3 regions of the Pseudomonas sp. Irchel s3b6 genome follow, and region 1 is predicted to be linked to each of the others. Evidence: predicted binding sites of a transcription regulator. Region 1 holds the regulator's gene; each other region holds the start of a gene.
What was found. The regulator FliA, encoded in region 1, starts transcription of late flagellar genes. The targets are predictions, from matches to a motif close to CTAAAGTTTNNNNNNNNNNNGCCGNTAA.
Positions count from the first base shown of each region.

Region 1 (5,418 bases):
CCGCTCACGGACTTCGCCGAACATGCCATTGACGGCGTCCAGCGCTTCGAGAACCACGTCCATCAGCTCTGAGTCGACGCGACGCTCACCCTTGCGCAGGATGTCGAACACGTTCTCGGCGATGTGACAGCATTCCACCAGCTCGTTGAGCTGGAGGAAGCCGGCGCCCCCTTTTACAGTGTGAAAACCGCGAAAAATTGCATTGAGCAAATCCGCATCATCCGGTCGGCTTTCCAGCTCGACCAGTTGCTCGGACAGTTGCTCTAGAATCTCGCCGGCCTCAACCAGGAAATCCTGAAGGATCTCTTCATCGGCGCCGAAGCTCATTAATGGGTGCTCCTAATGGTAAGTCCTGATGACGGTCAATGCCGGACCGGCATTCACCGTCTCCACGACCTGTGACCTAAAAACCAAGACTGGAAAGCAAATCGTCCACATCGTCCTGACCGGACATCACGTCATCACGTTTATCGGCATGAATCTGCGGACCTTCACCCTTAGCCAGATGTTTTTTCGGATCTTTTTCAGCCAGGATCGATTCGCGGTCATGTTCGATGCCCGCAAAGCGGTCGACCTGACTGGCCATCAGCACGAGCTTGAGCAGATTGCTTTCGACTTCCGTGACCAGTTGCGTCACACGCTTGATCACCTGACCGGTGAGGTCCTGGTAATCCTGGGCCAGCAGAATGTCATTGAGGTGGCCTGATACGACCTGGGTCTGCTCGGCGCTGCGCGTCAGGAAACCGTCGACGCGCCGGGCCAGTTCGCGGAACTCTTCGGCCCCGATTTCGCGACGCATGAAGCGCCCCCAGTCCGCGCTCAAGGCCTGGGCATCGGTGCCGAGGGCATTGACCAGCGGTGTGCTGCTCTCGACCAGATCCATGGTGCGGTTGGCAGCGGCCTCGGTCAGCTTGACCACATAGGACAGGCGCTCGGTGGCATCCGTGATCTGCGACACTTCCTCGGCCTGCGGCATGTGCGGGTCGATCTGAAAATTGACGATCGCGCTATGCAGCTCACGGGTCAGCTTGCCGACTTCCTGGTACAGGCCGCGGTCACGGGTCTGGTTGAGCTCATGGATCAGTTGCACGGCGTCGCCGAACTTGCCCTTTTCAAGGCTGTCGACCAATTCGACCGCGTGTTTTTTCAGGGTCGATTCAAAATCGCCCTGTGAAATCTCTCTATGCTCCATAGCTCCCCCGTGGCGCAGTGGCACCACCTATCAACCGATGCGTTCGAAGATTTTCTCGATCTTCTCTTTCAACGCCAGGGCCGTGAACGGCTTGACCACGTAGCCGTTGACGCCGGCCTGAGCCGCTTCGATGATCTGCTCGCGCTTGGCTTCAGCGGTCACCATCAACACCGGCAGGTGCTTGAGTTTTTCGTCGGCGCGCACGTGGCGCAGCAAATCGATGCCGGTCATGCCAGGCATGTTCCAGTCCGTTACCAGAAAGTCGATGCTGCCGCTGTTGAGCACAGGGATGGCCGTTGTGCCGTCGTCTGCCTCGACCGTGTTGGTGAACCCGAGGTCACGCAACAGGTTTTTAATGATCCGCCGCATCGTTGAGAAGTCATCAACGATGAGGATTTTCATGTTCTTGTCCAATTCGACCTCCAAGCAGTCTTAAACGCGCCCAGCACCTGGACACGCCATTCAATCAATCAGGCGTAACACTCAACGACTGTCTGGAGCACAACGGATTGAAGCCTGTGCGGCTGCACGCCACACCGGTCTCGTTCGCAGTGTCCCCACACTGCTGTCAACGCGCTCGCCACTCTCCCAAACGCCCCCGCAAACGGGCCGCGCACTGGCTGTGTAACTGGCTGACCCGCGATTCGCTGACCCCCAGGACCTCACCGATTTCCTTGAGGTTCAGCTCTTCGTCGTAGTACAGCGCCAACACCAGTCGCTCACGCTCCGGCAAATTGGCAATCGCGTCCGCCAGCGCGGCCTGGAAGCGTTCATCTTCCAGGTCACGCGACGGCTCAAGATGAGCACTCGCGCCATCCTCGTGCAGCCCTTCGTGTTCGCCGTCCTGCAGCAGGTCGTCGAAACTGAACAGGCGGCTGCCCAAGGTGTCATTCAAAATCCCGTAATAATCATCGAGACTCAATTGGAGTTCGGCCGCAACCTCGTGATCTTTAGCGTCACGTCCGGTTTTAGCTTCAATTGAGCGAATCGCGTCACTGACCATCCGGGTATTACGGTGGACCGAACGTGGCGCCCAGTCCCCCTTGCGCACTTCATCGAGCATCGCGCCGCGGATACGAATCCCGGCATAGGTCTCGAAACTTGCACCTTTGCTCGCGTCGTATTTGGTCGACACTTCAAGCAACCCGATCATCCCCGCCTGGATCAGGTCTTCCACCTGCACGCTGGCCGGCAGACGCGCCAGCAGGTGATAGGCAATACGTTTTACCAGTGGCGCGTAACGCTCGATCAGCTCGTACTGCGCGTCACGCGCCGACTTCTTGTACAGGTTGTAACCGCTGGCTGTCATAACACCGGACCCGCCGTTTGTTGCACCAGGCGCTCGACGAAAAACTCCAGATGCCCGCGCGGATTGGCGGGCAACGGCCAGGTATCGACTTTCTGCGCGATGGCCCTGAAGGCCAATGCGCACTTGGAGCGGGGGAAGGCTTCGTACACGGCGCGCTGTTTCTGCACGGCCTTGCGCACGCTTTCGTCGTAAGGCACCGCGCCGACATATTGTAAGGCGACATCCAGGAAGCGATCCGTGACCTTGGTCAACTTGGCGAACAGGTTGCGCCCTTCCTGCGGGCTCTGCGCCATATTGGCCAGCACGCGGAAACGGTTCATGCCGTAGTCGCGATTAAGCAGTTTGATCAGTGCGTAGGCATCGGTGATGGAGGTCGGCTCGTCGCACACCACCAGCAGCACTTCCTGGGCGGCGCGCACAAAGCTGACCACCGACTCGCCGATACCGGCAGCGGTGTCGATCACCAGCACATCGAGGTTGTCACCGATGTCGCTGAACGCCTGGATCAGACCGGCGTGCTGGGCCGGGCTCAGATGCACCATGCTCTGGGTGCCCGAGGCGGCCGGCACGATACGAATGCCGCCCGGCCCCTGCAGCAACACATCGCGCAGTTCGCAACGGCCCTCGATCACGTCGGCCAGCGTGCGCTTGGGGGTGAGCCCCAGCAACACGTCGACGTTCGCCAACCCCAGGTCGGCGTCCAGCAACATCACTCGCCTGCCGAGCTCTGCCAGAGCCAGGGACAAGTTCACTGACACGTTAGTCTTACCGACGCCACCCTTGCCGCCGGTCACCGCGATCACCTGTACGGGATGCATGCTGCCCATGTGCTTTCTATACCTTGTCGTCTTAGACGCGGGCTACATGACTGGCTGCGCGTTCAATACTGAACAATGCATGGCAGGCCATCGATGTAGATACAAATCTAGTCATTGTTACCTCAGCCAACCCGCTTGGTCGGACTGTGGTAGATATCAGCGAACATATCAGCCATGGCTTCTTCGCTGGGTTCTTCCTGCATCTGCACACTCACGGCGCGACTGACCAACTGATGGCGGCGCGGCAAATGCAGATCATCCGGGATCCGCGGCCCATCGGTCAGATAGGCCACCGGTAATTCGTGACTGATCGCCAGGCTCAACACTTCGCCCAGGCTCGCCGTTTCATCCAGTTTAGTCAGGATGCAGCCCGCCAGGCCACAACGCTTGTAACTGTGGTACGCGGCGGTCAGCACCTGCTTCTGGCTGGTGGTGGCCAGGACCAGATAATTCTTCGACTTGATCCCGCGACCGGCCAGGCTTTCCAGCTGCATGCGCAACGCCGGATCACTGGCTTGCAGGCCGGCGGTGTCGATCAGCACCACGCGCTTGCGCAACAGTGGATCCAGGGCCTGAGCCAAGGACTGCCCCGGGTCGACATGGGTGACCGAGACATTGAGGATCCGCCCCAGGGTCTTGAGTTGCTCCTGGGCGCCAATGCGGTAGCTGTCCATGCTCACCAGCGCAATGCTCTGCGCGCCGTACTTGAGCACGTAACGCGCGGCCAACTTGGCCAGGGTGGTGGTCTTGCCCATGCCGGCAGGGCCGACCATGGCAATCACACCGCCCTCTTCCAGTGGTTCGATCTCGGGGGTCACGATCATCCTCGCCAGATGCGCCAACAGCATGCGCCAGGCCTGACGAGGCTCTTCAATGTCCGTGGTCAACGCCAGCAGGTCGCGCGACAGCGGGCCGGACAGGCCGATGCGCTGCAGACGACGCCACAGGTTGGCCTGTTGCGGGCGGCTGCCTTGCAGTTGATTCCAGGCCAGCGAACCCAGCTGCACTTCCAGAAGCTCGCGCAAGCCATTGAGTTCCGAACGCATCGAATCGTAGGCCCGCACGTCGACAGTGGCCGCTGCCACCGGTGCTGGCGCAGGGCGTGGCGGCTCGGACAGCGTGGGCTCGATCAGCGGTTCGGCCGCCGTCAGTGGCAGGCCGGCAAACAACTGACGGTTGGTGCTGGTGCTTGCCTCGCCATCGCCGCGCAGGCTGAGTTCGGCCTGGGCGGTGACGATCCGCGTCTGGGTCTTGCGCAGCTCGTCTTCGAGTTCCATGTTCGGCACCCGTGGTGCCAGCGCCGACAGCTTGTAATCCAGGGCAGCCATCAGCTCGACACCACCGGCGATGCGACGGTTGCCAATGATGGCGGCTTCAGCGCCCAGCTCATCACGAACCAGCTTCATGGCCTGACGCATATCGGCGGCGAAAAAACGCTTAACTTGCATAAACCACTACCTCAGCCGTTGGGCCCTACTGTCGCCACGATGGTCACTTGCTTGTTGTCAGGGATTTCCTGGTACGCCAACACATGCAACCCCGGGACTGCCAGGCGGCCGAACCGCGAGAGCATCGCGCGGACCGGACCTGCGACCAACAGAATCACCGGGTGACCTTGCATTTCCTGACGCTGCGCCGCGTCGATCAGTGAGCGCTGCAGCTTCTCGGCCATGCTTGGCTCCAGCAAGACACCCTCATCGGCACCTTGCCCAGCCTTCTGCATACTATTGAGCAATATTTGTTCCAACCTTGGCTCCAGCGTGATCACAGGCAGCTCGGACTCAGTGCCTACAATGCTTTGCACGATAGCGCGGGACAAGCCGACACGCACCGCGGCCACCAAAGCGGCGGTATCTTGACTCTTGGCGGCGTTGTTGGCGATGGCCTCGGCGATGCTGCGAATGTCGCGCACCGGAACCTGTTCAGCCAGCAGTGCCTGCAACACCTTGAGCAATTGCGACAGCGACAGCACGCCCGGCACCAGCTCCTCGGCCAGTTTCGGCGAGCTTTTACCCAGCAACTGCATGAGTTGCTGGACTTCTTCGTGGCCGATCAACTCGCTGGAGTGCTTGTACAAAATCTGGTTGAGGTGCGTCGCC
Region 1 is NZ_FYDM01000008.1:193,281-198,698, reverse strand. It holds gene CKW07_RS15645 (chemotaxis protein CheA) at 1-327, opposite strand, end outside; gene CKW07_RS15640 (protein phosphatase CheZ) at 404-1,192, opposite strand; gene CKW07_RS15635 (chemotaxis response regulator CheY) at 1,223-1,594, opposite strand; gene fliA (RNA polymerase sigma factor FliA) at 1,761-2,501, opposite strand; gene fleN (flagellar synthesis regulator FleN) at 2,498-3,328, opposite strand; gene flhF (flagellar biosynthesis protein FlhF) at 3,442-4,767, opposite strand; gene flhA (flagellar biosynthesis protein FlhA) at 4,779-5,418, opposite strand, start outside.

Region 2 (5,418 bases), on a different contig from region 1:
TTCGGTGGAATGACCATGACCTGCAGGCCATAGATCTGGTGGAACTCGAACGCTTCGGTGTCGGCGGTACCGGTCATGCCGGACAGCTTGTTGTACAGGCGGAAGTAGTTCTGGAACGTGGTCGACGCCAGGGTCTGGCTTTCGGCCTGGATGTTCAGGTTTTCCTTGGCCTCGATGGCCTGGTGCAGGCCTTCGGAGAGACGACGGCCCGGCATGGTACGCCCGGTGTGCTCGTCGACCAGCACTACCTGACCGTCCTGCACGATGTATTCGATGTTGCGATGGAACAGCTTGTGCGCACGCAGGCCGGCATAGACGTGGGTCAGCAGGCTCAGGTTGTGCGCCGAGTACAGGCTCTCGCCTTCAGCCAGCAGGCCGATGCGGGTCAGTACTTCTTCGATGTACTGGTGACCGGCTTCGTTGAGCTCGACCTGACGGGTCTTCTCGTCAACGGTGTAGTGACCGGCCTTGGTGACGACGCCTTCCTCTTCCTCGACGTGCAGCTCCAGTTGCGGGATCAGCTTGTTGATCTCGATATACAGCTTGGAGCTGTCCTCGGCCTGACCGGAGATGATCAGCGGGGTACGGGCTTCGTCGATCAGGATCGAGTCGACTTCGTCGATCACGGCAAAGTTGAGTTCGCGCTGGAATTTTTCTTCCATGCTGAACGCCATGTTGTCGCGCAGGTAGTCGAAACCGAATTCGTTGTTGGTGCCGTAGGTGATGTCGGCGGCGTAGGCGGCACGCTTCTCTTCCGGCGGCTGGAACGGCGTGACCACGCCGACCGTCAGACCGAGGAATTCATAGAGCGGGCGCATCCAGTTGGCGTCACGACGAGCCAGGTAGTCGTTCACGGTTACGACGTGCACGCCATTGCCCGACAGCGCGTTGAGGTAAACACCCAGTGTCGCCACCAGGGTCTTGCCTTCACCGGTACGCATTTCGGCAATCATGCCTTCGTGCAGTGTCATGCCGCCGATCAACTGAACGTCGAAGTGGCGCATGCCCATGACGCGCTTGCCGGCTTCGCGGGCTACCGCAAAGGCTTCTGGCAACAGCTTGTCGAGGCTTTCCCCTTTGGCGATGCGGGCCTTGAATTCGTCGGTCTTGGCACGCAATTGATCGTCCGAAAGGGCCACCATTTGCTCTTCGAAGGCATTGACGAGTTGCACCGTCTTGAGCATGCGTTTGACTTCACGCTCGTTCTTGCTTCCAAAAAGTTTCTTTAACAAAGGCGCAAACATATCGGCAGGATCTTCCACACTAAAGGGATGGAGGGCGGCCCCGTGAGTCGCCCGAGCAGCCCTCATGGCCGCATGCGAACGAGCATTCTACCCGGAAACGGTGGTGAGGAAAGTGGCGTTATTCCACGATGCTGGCACAGCGCTGTGAGGGGGCTCACTTAAAATAAGGGCTTTTTACTGAACTTCAAGCCACCCAAGGCAGAAGTTACTCATTGATTTAATGAGTAAAGCGCCAACAAAGCAATGGGGCGAGTGCTTCCCGTGCTTTCTGCTACCATGGCGGCTCTGTTACTTCAGGTGTCTGATCATGGCATTTCGCCCTCTTACGGCCAGAGCACCCGCCGTTCTGCTACGCGAAGCCAAACCGTTAAAAGCCATCCTTGGTCACGCGCAACGCTTGGGTCACTTGCAACGGTTGCTCGAAAGCCAACTGCAACCGGCCGCCCGTGAACACTGTCATGTGGCGTCCTGGCGCGAAGGCAGCTTGCTGCTGATCGTCACCGACGGGCACTGGGCCACCCGCCTGCGCTATCAGCAAAAACGCCTGCAACGGCAACTGCAGGCCTTCGACGAGTTCGCCAGCCTGACGCGGATTCTGTTCAAGGTTCAACCGCCTACCGTGCAGCACGGGGCGGCCGGCCACACCATGGATCTGTCGACCGATGCCGCGGCCACCATCCAGGCCACCGCCGACGGCATCAGCGATCCCAGCCTGCGGGCAGCGCTGGAACGGTTGGCGGCTCACGCCAAACCCAAAAGCTGATCTCGGAATCCAATACTGTGGGAGCGAGCTCCCACACTAGAAGACCGTGCCTGCCGTCAACGGCGTTTGCTGCCGCCAAGCAACGAACCCATCAAACCGCGAACCAGTTGCCGCCCCAACTGGTTGGCCGCCTGACGCATCGCGGATTTCAGCGCCTGCCCGGCCGCCGTGCCCAGGAACTCGCCAGCCTGTTCGGTGAAACTCGGCTCCTGCGCAGCCGACTTGCCCGGAACGGCCTCGGCCTCAGCGTCGGGCGCCAGGCCCTTGCGCCCCATCAGCACTTCATACGCCGACTCTCGATCGATCGGTTTGTCATACCGTCCGACCAACGGTGAACTGGTGATCAAGGCCGCGCGCTCGGATTCGCTCAACGGCCCGATCCGCGATTGCGGCGGTGCCACCAGGACCCTCTGGACCATTTCCGGCGTGCCTTTGTCCTGCAGCGTCCCCACCAGTGCCTCGCCAATCCCCAACTCCGTCAGCACCTCAAGGGCGCTGAATGCCGGGTTAGGCCGGAAGCCATCGGCCACTGCCTTCAGGGATTTCTGTTCTTTGGCGGTGAATGCCCGCAGGCCGTGCTGGATACGCAACCCCAGTTGCGCCAGCACGTCATCCGGCAAGTCGCCCGGTGACTGGGTGACGAAGTACACGCCGACGCCTTTGGAGCGGATCAGGCGCACCACCTGCTCCAGGCGCTCCTGCAAGGCCTTGGGGGTGTCGGCGAACAGTAAGTGCGCCTCATCGAAGAACAGCGCCAGCAGCGGTTTATCGGCATCGCCGCGCTCCGGCAATTGCTCGAACAACTCGGCCAGCAGCCATAGCAGAAAGGTCGCGTAGACCTTGGGCGCTTCGTGCACCAGGCGACTGGCATCGAGCAGGTGAATCCGCCCTCGACCATCGCTGGCGGGCGCCAGAATGTCTTGCAGTTGCAACGCAGGCTCACCGAACAGCGCTTCGGCGCCCTGCTGTTCCAGCGTCGCCAGGCGCCGCAACAGCGCCTGGCTCGAGCCGGTGGTCATCAGCGCGGCGTCATCGCCCAGCAACTCGGGATTGTCCTTGAGGTGATTGAGCAGCGCCTTGAGGTCCTTGAGGTCCAGTAACAACAACCCTTCGCGGTCCGCCACCTTGAACGCGGCATAGAGCGCCGACTGCTGGCTGTCGGTCAGCTCCAGCAGGCTGCCCAACAGCAACGGCCCCATTTCACTCAAGGTAGTGCGCAATGGATGGCCGGACTGACCATGGATATCCCACAGCGTGACCGGATAGGCCGCGGGCGAGTAATCGAGCCACGGCATGCCGGCGATCCGCTCGGCCACCTTGCCCTGTGGATTGCCCGCAGCCCCCAGCCCACACAAGTCACCCTTGATGTCCGCGGCAAATACCGCCACGCCGGCATCACTGAAGGACTCAGCCAAGCGTTGCAGGGTGACCGTTTTCCCGGTCCCTGTGGCACCGGCCACCAGGCCGTGGCGATTTGCCAGGCGCATCGCCTGGGCAATCGGTTGCCCCTTCAGGTCTGCACCGATAACGAGTTGCAATGAGTCAGGCATTTTGTCACCCATGGTTAAGCTTTGGTCCTACACAGCCGATAGAGATAAGCGAGAGACCAGACTGAAAATCAGGTCCGATAATTCCCTAAGGAAAGACGGAAATATCAACTTACGTGAACCAGCGCCTATTTTGCGCGCTTTTTATCGCAACACGCCCCACACAATAAGACCTTAGCGGACACCACAAGCCATGAATAAAAATCTGCGCTTCAGCCACAAAATCCTGCTTGCCGCCGCCCTCATCGTCATTGCCGCGTTCGCCACATTTACGCTGTACAACGACTACCTGCAGCGCAATGCGATTCGCCAGGACCTCGACAATTACCTGCATGAAATGGGCGATGTCACGGCGAGCAACATCCAGACCTGGCTGACCGGGCGCATTCTTCTGGTCGAAAACCTGGCCCAGAACATCGCCATCGACGCCGAAGACACCCAGGTTGCCGCACTGCTGGAACAGAAAGCCCTGACGTCGACTTTCATGGCGTCCTACCTGGGTGACGCCGGTGGCAGCTTCACCATCCGCCCGGACGTGAAAATGCCGGATGGCTTCGACCCGCGTGTTCGCCCCTGGTACAAAGGCGCTGAAAACAGCCCCATGGCTACCCTGACCGAACCCTATGTCGATGCGGCAACCGGCCAGACCATTATTTCCATCGCCACGGCCTCGAAAAAAGCCGGTAAAAGCGTGGGTGTCGTGGGGGGCGACCTGAGCCTGCAGACCCTGATCGACAACCTCAAGGCCCTGGACTTCGACGGCATGGGCTATGCCTTCCTGGTCAGCGCCGACGGCAAGATCCTGGTGCACCCGGACAAAGCCCTGGTGATGAAGTCCCTCACCGAGGCCTTCCCACATAACACCCCGCGCATCAGCAGCGACTTCACCGAAGTCGAGGTCGATGGCAATACGCGCATTGTCACCTTCACCCCCATCAAAGGCCTGCCATCGGTCAACTGGTACATCGGCCTGTCGGTGGACAAGGACAAAGCCTACGCCATGCTCAACGATTTCCGCGCCTCGGCGATCGTGGCCACGGTGATCGCGGTCGCCATCATCATTGCCTTGCTGGGCATGCTGATCCGTATCCTGATCCAGCCGCTGCACGTCATGACCCGCGCCATGCAGGACATTGCCGACGGTGAAGGCGACCTGACCCGCCGCCTGAGCATCCAGAACCAGGACGAATTCGGCCAGCTCGGCAACGCCTTCAACCGTTTTGTCGAACGCATCCACGGCTCGATCCGCGAAGTCTCGTCGGCCACCGAACAGGTCAACGAAGTCGCTTTGCGGGTGGTCAGCGCCTCCAACTCCTCGATGCTCAACTCAGACGAACAATCGAGCCGTACCAACAGCGTGGCCGCCGCGATCAATCAGCTGGGCGCCGCCGCCCAGGAAATCGCCCGGAACGCGGCGCAAGCCTCGCACCAGGCTAGCGACGCCCGCAGCCTGGCCGAAGACGGCCAGCAAGTGGTCGACCGTAGCATCGCGGCGATGAATCAACTGTCGAACATGCTCAGCGCCTCCAGCTCCAATATCGAGTCGCTGAACAGCAAAACCGTGAACATCGGGCAGATTCTCGAAGTGATCACCAGCATTTCCCAGCAAACCAATCTGCTGGCGCTCAACGCCGCCATCGAAGCGGCACGGGCCGGTGAAGCCGGACGCGGGTTTGCGGTGGTGGCCGATGAAGTGCGCAACCTGGCACACCGCACCCAGGAGTCGGCACAACAGGTTCAGACCATGATCGAGGAGTTGCAAGTCGGCGCTCGCGAATCGGTCAGCACCATGGGAGACAGTCAGCGGCATAGCCAGGACAGTGTAGAGATCGCCAACCTGGCCGGTGAACGCCTGAACAGCGTC
Region 2 is NZ_FYDM01000006.1:125,600-131,017, reverse strand. It holds gene secA (preprotein translocase subunit SecA) at 1-1,244, opposite strand, end outside; gene CKW07_RS12815 (DUF721 domain-containing protein) at 1,552-2,007, shown strand; gene CKW07_RS12810 (helicase HerA-like domain-containing protein) at 2,064-3,557, opposite strand; gene CKW07_RS12805 (methyl-accepting chemotaxis protein) at 3,748-5,418, shown strand, end outside.
Region 2: a site for FliA is predicted at 3,572-3,599, ahead of CKW07_RS12805 (methyl-accepting chemotaxis protein). Genes of this name have one in related genera too.

Region 3 (5,418 bases), 190 kb from region 1:
ATCGCTTCGAAGACCATGGAGTTGACCAGCTTCCTTGATGAAATCACTCCCTGGGAGCGGCGCGTTTTAGCAGCCCAGGCATAACCGACCCGTCGCCGTCGGGCTATCGTTGACGGTAGCCCGACACTCACTGCAAGGAGCCGCCCGGAACGCCGATGCGCCAAATCTGGAAATCCTTTCGAGCGCTTTATTTCGCCTCGCTGATGATGTTGATCGGTTCGGGCTTACTCAGTACCTACCTGGCGCTGCGCCTCGCTGCGGACCATGTCGACGGTCTGTGGGTTGGTGCATTGATGGCCGCCAACTATTTCGGCCTGGTGCTGGGCGGAAAAATCGGTCACCGGCTGATTGCCCGGGTCGGGCACATACGGGCTTATTCGGCCTGTGCGGGGATCGTCGGCGCGGCGGTACTCGGTCACGGGTTGGTCGACTGGCTCCCGGCCTGGCTGATGCTGCGGGTGGTCGTGGGGCTGGGCATGATGTGCCAGTACATGGTCATCGAGAGCTGGCTGAACGAGCAGGCCGACGCCAAGCAGCGTGGCGTGGTGTTCAGCGGCTATATGATCGCCTCTTACCTGGGCCTGGTGTTGGGCCAGCTGATTCTGGTCATGCACCCGGCCCTGGGGCCGGAGTTGCTGATGCTGGTGGCGCTGTGTTTTGCCCTGTGCCTGGTGCCGGTGACCCTGACCCGGCGCATTCACCCGGCGCCCTTGCACCCAGCCCCCATGGAGCCACGCTTCTTCATGAAGCGGGTGCCGCAGTCGCTCAGCACGGTACTGGGGGCAGGGCTGATTGTCGGCTCGTTCTATGGTCTGGCACCGCTCTATGCCTCGCAGCAGGGCTTGTCCACCGAGCAGGTGGGTCTGTTCATGGGCAGCTGCATCTTTGCCGGCCTGGTGGTGCAGTGGCCGTTGGGCTGGTTGTCGGACCGCTATGATCGGGCACTGCTGATTCGCAGCTTTGCGATTTGCCTGGCGCTGGCGGCCTTGCCTCTGGCGATCATGCCGCAGGTGCCGCTTGAGGTGCTGTTCATCGCCGGCTTCGCCTGCTCGCTCGTGCAGTTCTGCTTGTATCCGCTGGCGGTGGCGTTTTCCAACGACCACGTCGAGGGCGATCGCCGGGTGTCGCTGACGGCCATGCTGTTGATGACTTACGGCGTAGGCGCGAGTATCGGGCCGCTGGTGGCCGGTGTGCTGATGAAGTATTTCGGCAGCCAGATGCTTTATGCGTTTTTCAGTTTCTTTGCCCTGGTCCTGGTGTGGCGAATTCGCCCGAAAGCGGTGACCAACCTGCATCAGGTCGATGATGCGCCGCTGCATCACGTTGCGATGCCCGATAACATGACCAGCTCACCCTTGGTGGCGGCGCTCGACCCGCGGGTGGATGAGCAGGTGGTGCAGGATCAGATGCAAAACGGTGCCAGCCCTGAGCCGGACCCTGAGTCCGGGGTACAACCGGATAGCCAGGCCGATGAGTCCGGCACCGACCCCGAGGATCCGCCGCCGGAGTATCCGTCAGGCCTGAGCGGGGCCAGGCCCTGAGGGCAAAAAAAACGGGCAGTCACCGTCAGGGACTGCCCGTTTTTTGATGCCGTCGGATCAGAAGTCGTCTTTGTCGAAGCGACGTGCCTCGCGCTGCAACTGATAGACAAAACGCTCGACCTGGCGCTGCACCAGACCGCTCATGTTGTGAAAACGCACGCCGGCGAAGGTGGTGTCGATTTTTTCTTCGTGATGCAGGTAACGCAGTTCTACCGGGGCCGTCATGCTGCCGAAGGGCAGGGCGGCGACAAAGCGCTCGTAGACCTGGCCCAGTTGCAGGCCGTTGGTGATGTTACCGTCAAAACGCAGCTTGCAGCCGGTTGCCGAAATGTCCAGCAACTTGCCGTTCAAGGGCGTCTTGAGTTTTTCGCCAGCCAGTTCGATGTTGACCAGTTGCGCCAGTTTCAAGGCGGCACGAAAGGCATTGCGACGCTGGTGGTACACCACCTCATCGGGCAGCGTGCCACGGTAACAGCGACCACCCGTGGATTCGTCGATGGTCAACGGGCCGTTGCTTTCCCAGGCAATACGTACGCCTTCGTGAAAGCCTTCGATGCGGAAAGGTTCGCCTGCCAGCAGGAAGCGCTCGCCATCGCGGGGGATCATTTCGTCCAGCGCGAGCATGTTGTTCTCGCGATCCACTTCGACCAGATAGCTCTGGAAACGCTGGCTGCGTTCATGGAACGTAATGATCAGGGGATCGTGGCTCTCTTGCAGCATTCGCAGATGACTGGCGATTTCCAAAGGGGTCGCGAGCACCTTTGGTGGCTGCGGAGCATCTTCCGCGTTTGAGGCGTTGAACACGGCTTTTCAATCTCCAGGCAGGATACGGTCACACGCAAGGCTAGCATTCTGCCGGCATGTTTGGCGCCTTCATAGGGCGCACTGAATGATGGGGTCAGGCCTGGCTGAGTGGGCGAGGCTTCACCAGCATGGCGGTTGATCCGCGAGCGTCGTAAAGGGTTGGAGACTCGCCTCCGTTGAGGATTTTCAACTGATGGGCGGTGCTGGCTTGTTGCACCTGGATCGAGCGGCCATTGCGCTCATTGGCGGCCTGGCAGTCTTTGAGCAGTTGATTGAGCACATCGCTTTGCGCCAACAGTTCCTGGCCAATGCGGGAGTGGGCGGCGAGTTGCTCCAGGCCGCTGCGGTCAGTCGGCAGGTTGAGGCTGGCCAGCACTTCGCTGCGCCGGCGGCCATGCTGCTCCAGCAGAATGATCAGGCCTTGCTTGCTGGCCAGAATGGTCTCCAGCAGCGGCATGTCGCGACCGTGCAGGGCAAGGGATTCTTGCTGCAGCAAATCCAGCAACTGTTGCGCTGGAGCAAAATCGTCGGTGATCAGTTGCAGTAAATTAGTATCGTGCATGGCTGGCCTTGGGTTTTTAGCGTCCAAAAGCCCTGGCGCCGGCCGTCGGCTAGCGCTGGGCTTCGAAGTTGAGCAGTTTGCTGGCGACGCGGTTGCTGTCGACTTTATAACTGCCATCGGCAATGGCGGCTTTCAACTCGGCCACGCGGGCCTTGTCGACGGCAGGCTCTTCGCGCAGCGTGTCCGTGATCTTCTGCAACTGCTGAGCCTCGTTGCTGAGGTGTACCGATTCCCCGCTCTGGCTGGCCCCGACCTGTTCGGTCTGGGTCGACAGCGGCGCGGTTCTGGCGGCTTCACCGGTTTCCTGGGGGGCGCCGGTACGCGAACTGCTCGTGAGCGTGGGTGCGCTGTTTATGCGGCTGAAATCAATGACCATGGTAAAAAAACCTCTGGGAATTTGGACGCTTGCCATGTTTTCGGCCAATCCCGAAAAAACTTTAGGCTCATTTATCCATGAGCGCGGGCGCGTCGGTATTTGCCCTGCGTGAGGCACAGTTTAGGGAATGGGTCGATTACGCGCCAGTGCTCTACATGGCGACTTCAACCTGGCCGGGCGCGGTCACTTGCGCTTTGATGACCCGTTGAGAGTTCAGGTTCTTGACCCGGATCTGCTCGTTCAAACCGCCATTGGCCAGTGCTTCGCCCGGCATCCGTACGCTGAGGGTTCCGCTGCGGGCGGTGATCACGACCTGGTCGCCCTTGCGCACGACTTCTGCCTGTTCCATGTGAACCAGGGTAATGACCTGGTCATTGACCATGGAACGGACAAGTTTTTGCCCGATCGCCTGATCCACGTTCGTCAGGTACCCCTGGTTGATCAGGCTGATGTCGCGCTCGCGCAGCATCACGTCGAAAGGCTCGATGATTCCAGCGCGCTTGAGGGGCCGGGTGGTGGTCACGACCTCGCGGAACAGGCGGACCTGGGCGGGGACGAAGACTGTCCAGGGGGAGGCGCCGTCACATCGCACCCGCACCGTGACGCGTCCCAACGGCTTGGCGGGGCTTTCCAGCGTCGCTGTCAATTCCTTGTCGCACATGGGCATGCGCAAGCGCGGGTCGAGTTGATTGACCTCGATTTCATAGCGGCCTTCGGTTTGACTGGTGGCCAGATAGTCTTCTACGGTGAATTCAAGAAAGCCCTGAGTGACGCCGATAAGTAGATCAGGCAAGGTAACCGGGTCGGCAAGGGCAGTGCTGCCAGCGTTGAAAACACACGCCGCCGCAACCATGCAGCGCCATCGGCGGCAGGTTGAGGTCAGGCGTCGGAATAATGTCGTGTTCACGTTCATGGCAGTTCAAAAGCAAGCGCCGTGCCGTTTAGTGATGAATGTGCGTCGCAACACACTTAGCGTTGGTGTAGGAGTCTGGGCATGGCTGGTGTAATGGATGCAGTAAACCAGCGCACGCAACTGGTAGGGCAGAATCGCCTGGAGCTGTTGTTGTTCCGTCTCGACGGCCCACAGCTCTACGGGATTAACGTTTTCAAGGTCCGGGAGGTGCTGCAATGCCCGAAACTGACCGTGATGCCCAAATCCAACCCTGTCGTGTGCGGTGTCGCCAATATTCGGGGGGCGACCATTCCGATTCTGGATCTGGCCATGGCCACCGGGTCGGGCGGGTTGAAGGATCAAAGTAATCCCTTTGTGATCATCACGGAGTACAACACCAAGACCCAGGGCTTCCTGGTGCGCTCGGTGGAGCGCATCGTCAACATGAACTGGGAGGAGATCCATCCGCCACCCAAGGGCACGGGGCGCGATCACTACCTGACCGCTGTGACTCGAGTCGACAATCAGTTAGTCGAAATCATCGACGTGGAGAAGGTGCTGGCGGAAGTGGCGCCCACACCGGAGGCGATTTCCGTCGGCGTGGTGGATGTCGAGACTCAGCACAAGGCGTTGTCCTTGCGAGTGCTGACGGTCGATGACTCGTCGGTGGCGCGCAAGCAGGTCTCGCGTTGCCTGCAGACGGTGGGGGTCGAGGTGGTCGCGTTGAACGACGGTCGCCAGGCGCTGGATTACCTGCGCAAGCTGGTCGAGGAAGGCAAGAAGCCGGAAGAAGAGTTTCTGATGATGATTTCCGACATCGAAATGCCTGAGATGGACGGCTACACCCTCACGGCCGAGATACGCAACGACCCTCGCATGCAAAAGCTTCATATCATCCTGCATACTTCGTTGTCGGGTGTGTTCAATCAGGCGATGGTCAAGAAAGTCGGTGCCGATGACTTCCTGGCCAAGTTTCGTCCTGATGACCTGGCATCCCGGGTAGTCGACCGGATCAAAGCAGCAGACATCAGCTAGGGGGCTTTGCCCCTGGCGGTCAACACGATTTAAGAGGCAGCATCATTGTCTACGGGTAATTTGGATTTTGAACAGTTCCGGGTCTTCCTGGAAAAAGCCTGTGGCATTTTGCTCGGTGAGAACAAGCAGTACCTGGTGTCGAGCCGTCTTAACAAGCTGATGGAACAGCAAGGCATCAAGTCCCTGGGGGAGCTGGTCCAGCGTATCC
Region 3 is NZ_FYDM01000008.1:7,723-13,140, forward strand. It holds gene CKW07_RS14710 (glutamine synthetase family protein) at 1-84, shown strand, start outside; gene CKW07_RS14715 (MFS transporter) at 156-1,541, shown strand; gene CKW07_RS14720 (flagellar brake protein) at 1,599-2,345, opposite strand; gene CKW07_RS14725 (flagella synthesis protein FlgN) at 2,440-2,907, opposite strand; gene flgM (flagellar biosynthesis anti-sigma factor FlgM) at 2,957-3,283, opposite strand; gene flgA (flagellar basal body P-ring formation chaperone FlgA) at 3,435-4,196, opposite strand; gene CKW07_RS14740 (chemotaxis protein CheV) at 4,278-5,210, shown strand; gene cheR (protein-glutamate O-methyltransferase CheR) at 5,256-5,418, shown strand, end outside.
Region 3: a site for FliA is predicted at 3,321-3,348, ahead of flgM (flagellar biosynthesis anti-sigma factor FlgM). Genes of this name have one in related genera too.